Regions from separate parts of the Streptomyces sp. NPDC001415 genome, predicted to be linked through region 4. Evidence: riboswitches for the same ligand, from Rfam matches in the RefSeq annotation. Region 4 holds a riboswitch; each other region holds the start of a gene.
What was found. Region 4 has a riboswitch for cyclic di-AMP ahead of ACWC2B_RS24450 (M23 family metallopeptidase). Riboswitches for the same ligand answer to the same signal wherever they lie in the genome.
Positions count from the first base shown of each region.

Region 1: linked by a shared signal. The riboswitch ahead of ACWC2B_RS17505 (transglycosylase family protein) and the one ahead of ACWC2B_RS24450 (M23 family metallopeptidase) in region 4 are both predicted to bind cyclic di-AMP.
Region 2: linked by a shared signal. The riboswitch ahead of ACWC2B_RS09160 (transglycosylase SLT domain-containing protein) and the one ahead of ACWC2B_RS24450 (M23 family metallopeptidase) in region 4 are both predicted to bind cyclic di-AMP.
Region 3: linked by a shared signal. The riboswitch ahead of ACWC2B_RS25845 (M23 family metallopeptidase) and the one ahead of ACWC2B_RS24450 (M23 family metallopeptidase) in region 4 are both predicted to bind cyclic di-AMP.

Region 1 covers NZ_JBSFIE010000011.1:115,106-117,297, reverse strand. The annotation lists gene ACWC2B_RS17510 (transglycosylase family protein) at 1-415, shown strand, start outside; cyclic di-AMP (ydaO/yuaA leader) riboswitch at 673-841, shown strand; gene ACWC2B_RS17505 (transglycosylase family protein) at 845-1,558, shown strand; gene eno (phosphopyruvate hydratase) at 1,819-2,192, shown strand, end outside.
Region 2 covers NZ_JBSFIE010000005.1:284,586-286,777, forward strand. The annotation lists gene ACWC2B_RS09155 (STAS domain-containing protein) at 1-342, opposite strand, end outside; gene ACWC2B_RS09160 (transglycosylase SLT domain-containing protein) at 659-1,402, opposite strand; cyclic di-AMP (ydaO/yuaA leader) riboswitch at 1,405-1,588, opposite strand; gene ACWC2B_RS09165 (carbohydrate kinase family protein) at 2,040-2,192, shown strand, end outside.
Region 3 covers NZ_JBSFIE010000022.1:35,075-37,266, forward strand. The annotation lists gene ACWC2B_RS25840 (M16 family metallopeptidase) at 1-943, shown strand, start outside; cyclic di-AMP (ydaO/yuaA leader) riboswitch at 1,180-1,339, shown strand; gene ACWC2B_RS25845 (M23 family metallopeptidase) at 1,353-2,120, shown strand.
Region 4 covers NZ_JBSFIE010000019.1:116,255-118,446, reverse strand. The annotation lists gene ACWC2B_RS24450 (M23 family metallopeptidase) at 57-1,127, opposite strand; cyclic di-AMP (ydaO/yuaA leader) riboswitch at 1,139-1,278, opposite strand; gene ACWC2B_RS24445 (PP2C family protein-serine/threonine phosphatase) at 1,540-2,192, opposite strand, start outside.

The DNA.
Region 1 (2,192 bases), on a different contig from region 4:
CCCGGGCGGCACCGGCTCGTCCGCCCCGACGACCGGTCGGACCGACCCGAGCGGCCCGGCCGGATCGAATGGGTCCAGTGGCTCAAGCGGGTCCAGTGGCTCCAATGGTTCGAACAATTCGGGCAACTCCACCGATAGTCGCGATTCCGGACGTCACGCCTCGCGAGGTGACGATGCCTCACGTGAGTCCGGTAACACCCCCGCCGCCAACGGCGACTACACCGTCCGTCCCGGCGACAATCTGTCGGTCATCGCCGAGGCGAACAAGATCCAGGGCGGCTGGCCCGCGCTGTACCACGCCAACGAGAAGCTGATCGGCACCGACCCGAACCTCATCCTGCCTGGCCAGAGCCTGGACCTGAAGGGTGTCGCGGCGGTCGTGACGGCCCCGAAGTCGGCACCGAAGCAGGGTTAGTTCGCTGGCGTATGTCCGTTCTGTGCAAGTGAGACATGGGTCTCTTCGCCTCAACTGGCGTGTCCCGTCTGCCCGGTCCGTCCGCCCCGCCCCTCACCTGCGGAAACATCCCTTGTGTGACGGCAAGTAGGGGGGATTTCTCCCCGATGTGCGTCTTTGAACATTGGCGGGGCGTGTGTTTTCGTCGGACTCGCTCGTCACCACGAGCCCCGTCGACCGAGCACGCCGAATCCTGCCGTCGGCCGACGGGAACAGTCGACGCTTATGCGCCGTAGGCAGGAGCGGGGGACCCAAGGTAAGTGCCGGGCCCGGCAGTTCAGACGACTGCCGCAACGGCTTGGGGTGAAGACGGGCGCATCGACGCTCGGCCGGGCAGCTCACGCCCGAACCCGACAGCTCACCTCGCAGGCGTCGGTGAGGAGAACCTCCATGCTGCTTTCCGGCAAGGGCAAGCACCGTCGCCCGTCCAAGGCCGTCCGTGTCGCCACGCTGGCCGGTGTCACCGGTGTCGCCGTGGCCGCCCCGCTGATGGCGGCGGGCAACGCCTCCGCCGCTTCCGTCCAGACCTGGGACGCCGTCGCCCAGTGCGAGTCCGGCGGCAACTGGTCCATCAACACCGGCAACGGCTACTACGGCGGCCTGCAGTTCTCGCAGTCCTCCTGGGCCGCCGCCGGCGGCACCCAGTACGCCGCGCGCGCCGACCTCGCCACCAAGGGCCAGCAGATAGCCACCGCCGAGAAGCTGCTCGCGATGCAGGGCCCGGGTGCCTGGGGCTGCGCCGGCGCCGGCAACCTGACGTCCGGCGGCAGCAAGGCCGACGTCGACACCTCCGGCTCGTCCTCGAAGCCGAAGGCCTCGAAGCCCGCGGCGCCCAAGCAGCAGGCCCAGCCCCAGCAGAAGTCGCAGCCGAAGGCGAAGAAGGCCGAGCGCACCGAGTCCGCGCCGGCCAGCCGCGACGAGCAGCGCACCGAGCCGGTCAAGCAGGGCAACGGCGAGTACACCGTCAAGTCCGGCGACACCCTCGGTGACATCGCCGCCGCCAACGGCGTCAAGGGCGGCTGGCAGAAGCTGTTCGAGCTGAACAAGGACATCGTCAAGGACGCGAACCTGATCTTCCCGGGCCAGAAGCTGCACCTCAGCTGAAGCTGACCCACCCCCCCAGGTCGCCCCGGCCCGGCGCGCATTCCCCCGTACGCGCCGGGCCGGGGTTTTCGCTGTTACCCGGCAGTAGTGTTGTGGCCCTTTGCCCGGGAATCAGGGTTCTTGGGCCCTTTTTCGTCCCAGGAGGCGGGCACCCGGCTGGCCGGAGCTCCAGAGCCGGTTAGGCTCTTGTCGCAAGGCGAAGCGACCCCGCAAGGCCCTGCACTGCTTGCGTCACATCTAGCGTCACATCCCAGAAGGAGATGCTCGTGCCGTCCATCGACGTCGTCGTAGCCCGGGAAATCCTGGACTCCCGAGGCAACCCCACGGTCGAGGTCGAGGTCGGCCTCGACGACGGCAGCACCGGCCGTGCTGCAGTTCCGTCCGGCGCCTCCACCGGTGCCTTCGAGGCCATCGAGCTCCGCGACGGCGACCCCAACCGCTACGGCGGCAAGGGTGTCGAGAAGGCCGTTCTCGCCGTCATCGAGCAGATCGGCCCGGAGCTCGTCGGCTACGACGCCACCGAGCAGCGCCTGATCGACCAGGCCATGTTCGACCTGGACGCCACGGACAACAAGGGCTCGCTCGGCGCCAACGCCATCCTCGGCGTCTCGCTCGCCGTCGCGCACGCCGCCTC
Region 2 (2,192 bases), on a different contig from region 4:
CGCCGTGAGGATCCGCCGGTGCCACGGCCGTACGCAGACCACGCCGAGATGCCCGTCGCGGGCCCGGATCCTGCGGTACGCCCGGCACAGCAGAGTGAGGACGGCGCAGTCGAAGAAGTCCACGGGCCGCAAGTCCACGATCACGCGCGCCCGGGCCGGCTGCGTGGCGGCGTCGAGATGCAGCTGGACTCCGGGCGCGGTGGCCAGGTCGACGGTGCCGTGGACCTCGACCACCGTGAACCCTTGCATCAGATAGGTGCGGGCATTGGAGAGCCGGTCCGGCAGCAGCCCCGGCGGAAGCGGCACAGGGGCCGAGACGGATGGCCGAGCGGTGGTTCCCATGGCAGCTCCCGGTCCAGAACTGGCCTCCGCGGGTGCGGAGGTACTCGGTAATCGGGCAGTCACCGTGGTCCGGGGTGACGCACTACCACCCTAGGAACAGGGCCGCATGCAGAAACGTGCACCCTTCGAATTGTTCACCCTCGGGAGTGAACGAAATTTGCACCGCTCCCCGTTTGAACACCGCACACGGGAAGCGAAGCGACCCGGCGCGCCTGTCTTCTGGCCCGCCGGGGCTGAACCCCGGGCGATGGACCGCCGGTTGGGGCCGACGGTCGGCCGGGCGCCCCCCGAAAGCGCCCGGCCCCGAGGGCGACCGTCAGTACGCCCCGAAGACGTTGTCGATCGAGCCGTACGTCTTGGCGGCGTAGTTGCACGCGGCGGTGATGTTGGCGACCGGGTCGTAGAGGTCCATGGACGTACCCGGCACGTGGAAGGCGGCGAACGTGGGCTGGATGACCTGGAGGAGTCCCTTGGAGGGCGTGCCGGCCACCGCGTTGGAGTCCCAGTTGTTGATCGCCAGGGGGTTGCCCGACGACTCGCGCATGATGTTGCGGTAGATGCCGTTGTAGCTGCCGGGGATGCCGTGCTGGGCCATGATGGCCATCGACTGCTTGATCCAGCCGTCCAGGTTGTTGGCGTACGTCGGCGCGCCGGCCGTGCTCGCGGCGGTGAGGCTCGTCGTGCGGGCGGAGCGGTCGGCCCGGTCGGCCGAGGCGTCCCGGGCGGTGCTCGCCGCGGCCGGGCCGCCGACGGTGAGCTTGAGGCCGGGCTGGATCAGAGCCGGGTCGCCACCGATGACGCTCTTGTTGTCCTGGTAGAGCTGCTTCCAGCCGCCGCTCACGTTGAGGGCGTCGGCGATCTTGGCGAGCGAGTCCCCGGCGACGACGGCGTAGCTCGTGGGAGCGGCCTTGACGGCGGTGGCGGAGTGGGCCGGCGCGGCGGCGGCCGTGGTCGCACCGATCACCGGCATGGCGAGTACGGCGCCGCCCGTTCCGGCGGCGGCGAGGCCCCGGGACAGCGAGCTGGACTTGGGGCGGCGGTGCTTGCCCTTTGCAGGCATGGTGAATTCCTCTCCTTCGCCTACGAGGTGAGCTGTCGGGTTCGGACGGGAGATGTCCGGTCGCGGCGCACGCGACTTCACCCCAGCCGTTCCGGAATCCGGATCGGCGGCTTACCTGGTTCCCCCGCTCCTGCCAAACGTGTGTGGGAGGCTCCGGACGGCGGCAGGATTCGGCGTTCCCTCCGGATTGACGGTGAACGTAAACGAATAGGCCGACCGGAAACAAGGCCAGAATTCAATGGGCGCGATCCGGGATATTGATCCACTTAAATCCACACGCCGCGACCGCCCCGCCCGGGACCTCAACTCGCTTTCGGTTCAACCGAAATGACCCCGAGGAGCCCGAGCGCCCACCATCCCACACGTGACCCAATTCACTCGCTCGTCGAGCAACCGGGCAGCCCATCCACAAAAGAGGCGAGCCTCACTCAATAGCGGCCAATTCGGACATCATAAATGCGGGAGTGCGAGCGGAGTGATGGCATCCCAAAACATTCCATTTAGGACACTCGGGACTTCTCCTGGTTCACATGCCTCACATACCTGCGGCAGCACACGTGTCCCTCACGCCCCTGCCGGAGATCATTGCTCACAGGCCACCCTCCACGGTGGGACCAGGCGACAGAGAGGTGGAACGGTGATCCGAGAGAGCGCGGAGTACGACGTCCTGGTGGTCGGGGGCACGGGGGTGGACACGGTCGTACGCGTCGACTCCCTGCCGGTCCCGCTCGCCGACTCGGTGCAGGTCGGCCCGATCGTGGAGTGGCCCGGGCACACCGGGGCGAACGTG
Region 3 (2,192 bases), on a different contig from region 4:
GCTCGACGAGATCCCGCACGAGCAGGCCAACCCCTCCCGGCGGGCCGCCAAGGAGCTCTCCAAGGAGCTGTTCCCGGCCTCCGCGCGCATGTCCCGGCCCCGCCAGGGCACCGAGGAGACGGTCGCCGCGATCGACGCGGCCGCGGTGCGCGCCTTCTACGAGGAGCATGTGCGCCCCGCGACGACCGTCGCCGTCGTCGTCGGCGACCTGTCGGGCACCGACCTCGACGCGATCCTCACGGACACCCTGGGCGACTGGACCGGCGACCGCGCCGAGCCGCGCCCCGTCCCGCCGATCACCGCCGACGACAGGGGCCGGGTCGTCATCGTGGACCGCCCGGGCGCGGTCCAGACCCAGCTGCTCATCGGCCGCATCGGCCCGGACCGGCACGACCGGGTCTGGGCGGCCCAGGTGCTCGGTACGTACTGCCTGGGCGGCACGCTCACCTCGCGCCTCGACCGCGTGCTGCGCGAGGAGAAGGGCTACACCTACGGGGTGCGCGCGTTCGGCCAGGTGCTGCGCTCGGGCCCCGACGGCGGCGCGGCCATGCTCGCCATCAGCGGCTCGGTCGACACCCCGAACACTGGCCCGGCCCTCGACGACCTGTGGAAGGTGCTGCGCACGCTGGCGGCCGAGGGTCTGACGGATGCCGAGCGCGAGACGGCCGTGCAGAACCTGGTGGGCGTCGCGCCGCTCAAGTACGAGACCGCGGCGGCCGTCGCGGGGACGCTGGCCGACCAGGTCGAGCAGTTCCTGCCCGACGACTACCAGGCGCAGCTGTACGCGCTGCTCGCCGGGACCGGCACCGTGGAGGCGACGGCGGCCGTCGTCAACGCCTTCCCGGCCGACCGGCTCGTCACGGTCCTGGTGGGCGACGCGGCACAGATCGAGGAGCCCGTCAGGGCGCTCGGAATCGGTGAAGTGACCGTCGTGGCAGGCTGATTGACGCACCGTCCGGGCCGATCGAGGCGCCCGGACGGTCGAGGGACACGGGACCCCGGCGGCGGATGCGCTGCCGGGGTCCTCCTGATGTCCGGCTCAATGTCCGGTTTGTTGGGGAGGTTGCCTGTCTGTCATGTGGCGTGCGCTACAAAAACCGGTGTCTGTTTGGTGATTGAAAGATCAGCCGTCTAGCGTCGGTCCCGCTGTCCGTCACCACCCGTCGCAGCCGCGGCACCGGACAGTGATCGCCGAGTCCCCGAAGGCGCGAGCCTGGGGAGCCGGGGACCCACTCAGTCCCTGGGGTGAATCGGACGCCTCCGCCCGCGGAGGAGCCCGTAGGAGACCTTCCTGCTCCGAACCCGTCAGCTAACCCGGTAGGCGAGATGGAAGGAAAGGACACCGCCACTTCATGGCGTTCACCCGTGCCACCGGGAAGCATCGCGCGCCCAGCCGTATGACGCGCCGCAGCGCGAACATCGCGGGCATCGCCACCCTCGCCACCGCCGGAGTCGTAGGCACCCTCGCCTCCCCGGCCATGGCGGCCCCCAGCACCACCACGGTCGACACCGGCCTCACCCAGGCCATCGTCATCGGCGACAGCATCGCCGACCAGGTGGGCGCCCAGGCCGACGCGCAGAAGCAGGCCGCCGCGAAGGCCAAGGCGATGGCCGAGGCCGAGGCCGCCGCCAAGGCGAAGGCCGAGCAGCGGGCCAAGGAGGCACGCGAGGCCAAGGAGCGCGCCGCGCGCGAGGCCGAGCGCAAGCGCCTCAACACCTTCGTGGCTCCCATATCCGACAGCTATGTGTCCACCGGCTACAAGACCGGCGGATCGCTGTGGTCCTCCGGCAGCCACACCGGCATCGACTTCCACGCCGGGATCGGCACTCCGGTGCACGCCGTGGGTCTCGGCACCGTCGTCGAGGCCGGCAACGGCGGCGCCTACGGCAACAACGTCGTGATCAGGATGAACGACGGCACGTACACCCAGTACGGCCACCTCTCGGTCATCCAGGTCTCCGTCGGCCAGAGCGTCGAGCCGGGCCAGCAGATCGCGCTGTCGGGCAACACCGGCAACACCACGGGCCCGCACCTCCACTTCGAGGCCCGCACCGGCCCGGACTACGGCTCGGACATCGACCCCGTCGCCTACCTGCGCTCGCACGGCGTCACCGTCTGAGACGTCCGAAGACGGTCCGAGGCGCCTGAAGACCGCCCCAGACATCTGAAGCGCACCCGCACTCGGGGCCCC
Region 4 (2,192 bases):
GTATTCCGACCCCGCCGGGATCAACCCTGCGGCGCCCTCCAAGGGTCCGGGGTGGGTCAGGGGTTCAGCCCCTTCGACTGGAGCCAAGCCATCGGGTCGATCCCCGTGCCGGAAGGCGTATGCACCTCCAGGTGCAGGTGCGGCCCCGTGACGTTCCCGGTCGCCCCGACCCGCCCGATGACATCCCCCGTCGACACCTTCTGCCCCTCACTCACCGCCAGCGACGACTGGTGGCAGTACCAGAGCTCGCTGCCGTCATCCAGCGTGATCACCGTGCGGTAGCCGTACGCCCCGGCCCAGCCAGCCGACTTCACCGTCCCGGAGTGGATCGCCTTGAGCGGCGTGCCCGTCGGGGCCGCGAAGTCGAGGCCGGTGTGGTGGCCGGAGGACCACATCGAGCCGGCCTCGCCGAACGTGGAAGTGATCGTGTACGAGCCGACCGGCAGGGAGTAGCTCGCGGCCAGCTTGGCCAGCCGCTCCTCCTCCGCCTTCTTGGCCGCGGCCTCCTCGGCCGCCTTCTTCTCGGCGGCGGCCTTGGCCGCGGCCGCGTCCTGCTTGGCCTTGGCCTCGGCGGCGGCCTTTTCCGCAGCGGCCTTCTGCGCGGCCGCCTTCGCCTCGGCGACCGCACCGGCCTTCTGCTGCTCGGCCTGCTGGAGGATGCGGGCGCGCAGCGCCTCACCGGCGTCGGTGGCGCCCTGCTCGGCCTCGCTGGTGGACAGCCCCGTCATGGTCAGCGGCGAGCCGGCGATCTTCTGATCGGCCCTGGCGGCGGCGGTCTTCGGGGTGTCCGGGCTGTCGTGCGAGACGAGCTCGCCGACGCCGGGCAGCGACCCGAGGTCCGGCAGGCTGCTGGATATGGAGTCGGGCAGCGATATGGAGACCGGCGGCTTGGTCTGCGCGGTGGCCATGCCGCCCGCGCCGACCGCGGCGATGACGCCGACGCCCAGAACCGTGGAGCTGCGGGCGAGCCCGCCGCGCTGCTTGGCCACCCGGTGCCGGCCGCGTACCGGGCGTACCGACTCCTCGGTCGGGTCCCACTCCTCCCAGGTCTCGGTCTCGCCGGGTGCGTCCCCGTACAGGGAAACCGGAGGGAGGGGGGTGTCGAGGGCAGGCTCGTTGGACGCCACGAGGGCGCGCTCCTTTCCTTCCTTCTCGCCTACCGGGTTAGCTGACGGGTTCGGAGCAGGAAGGTCTCCTACGAACGCCCATGACGGGCGCCCGATTCACCCCAAGTTGGTGGTTCCCCGGTTCCCTCGCGGGATTCGGCGCATGCGCACGGTGCCGCCTTGGCGGCGGCTGGGACGACCGCGCTGCGTTATCGAACGTTAATAGACGCCGGGGGTGGATTCCAAGCCGTTCCCACTGATCGTTAACGGCCCTGGCCAGGACTTAGTACCCCATAGGCGGTCCAATTCGGGCGAGTTGACAACCTCTCAGGGTCGCCCCCGTCACACCCCCATTCTGACGGTGTGTCAATTGTTATGCGCAGTGGCATCCTTCGGGCACACACCGTGACGCCCTCATGTCACGGCGACCGTGCTACTTCACGATCCTCACCGTGCGCCGCCGCTCCGGCTGCCCCTCGGCCGGGCGGGCCACCGCGAGCAGCGCCATGTCGTCGCTCGCGCCGCCGCCCGTGTAGCGGCGTACGTCGTCGACGAGCGCGTCCAGGACCTCCTCCGGGCCGGGAAAGATCGCGCCGCGCAGCCGGGCGCCGGGATCGTAGAAGACACCCCTGTCGTCCCGCGCCTCGGACAGGCCGTCGGTGTAGAGCAGCAGCGTCGACCCGGCGGGGAAGGGCCGCACGTCCGCCCGGTCCGGCCACACCCCGAGGTCGGCCATGCCGAGCGGCAGCGCGGGCTCGGCCGGGACGAGCACGTCGAGCGAGCCGTCCTCGTGCAGCATGAAGGGCTCGGGATGCCCCCGGTTCACCAGGCGTACGGTGCCGTCGCCGCGCGGGATCTCGGCGAGCAGCGCGGTGGTGAACCCCTCGACCGCGTCCAGCCGGTCGCGCCGGGTGCCCTCGCGGGCCAGCGCCCGCTCCAGGCGCTGGGCGACCGCCTCCAGGGATGACTCCTGCTCGGCGGCCTCCCGGAACGCGCCGATCACCACGGCGACGGCCTCCACCGCTTGGAGCCCCTTGCCGCGTACGTCGCCGACGACGAGCCGGACCCCGTACGGGGTGTCCTGCA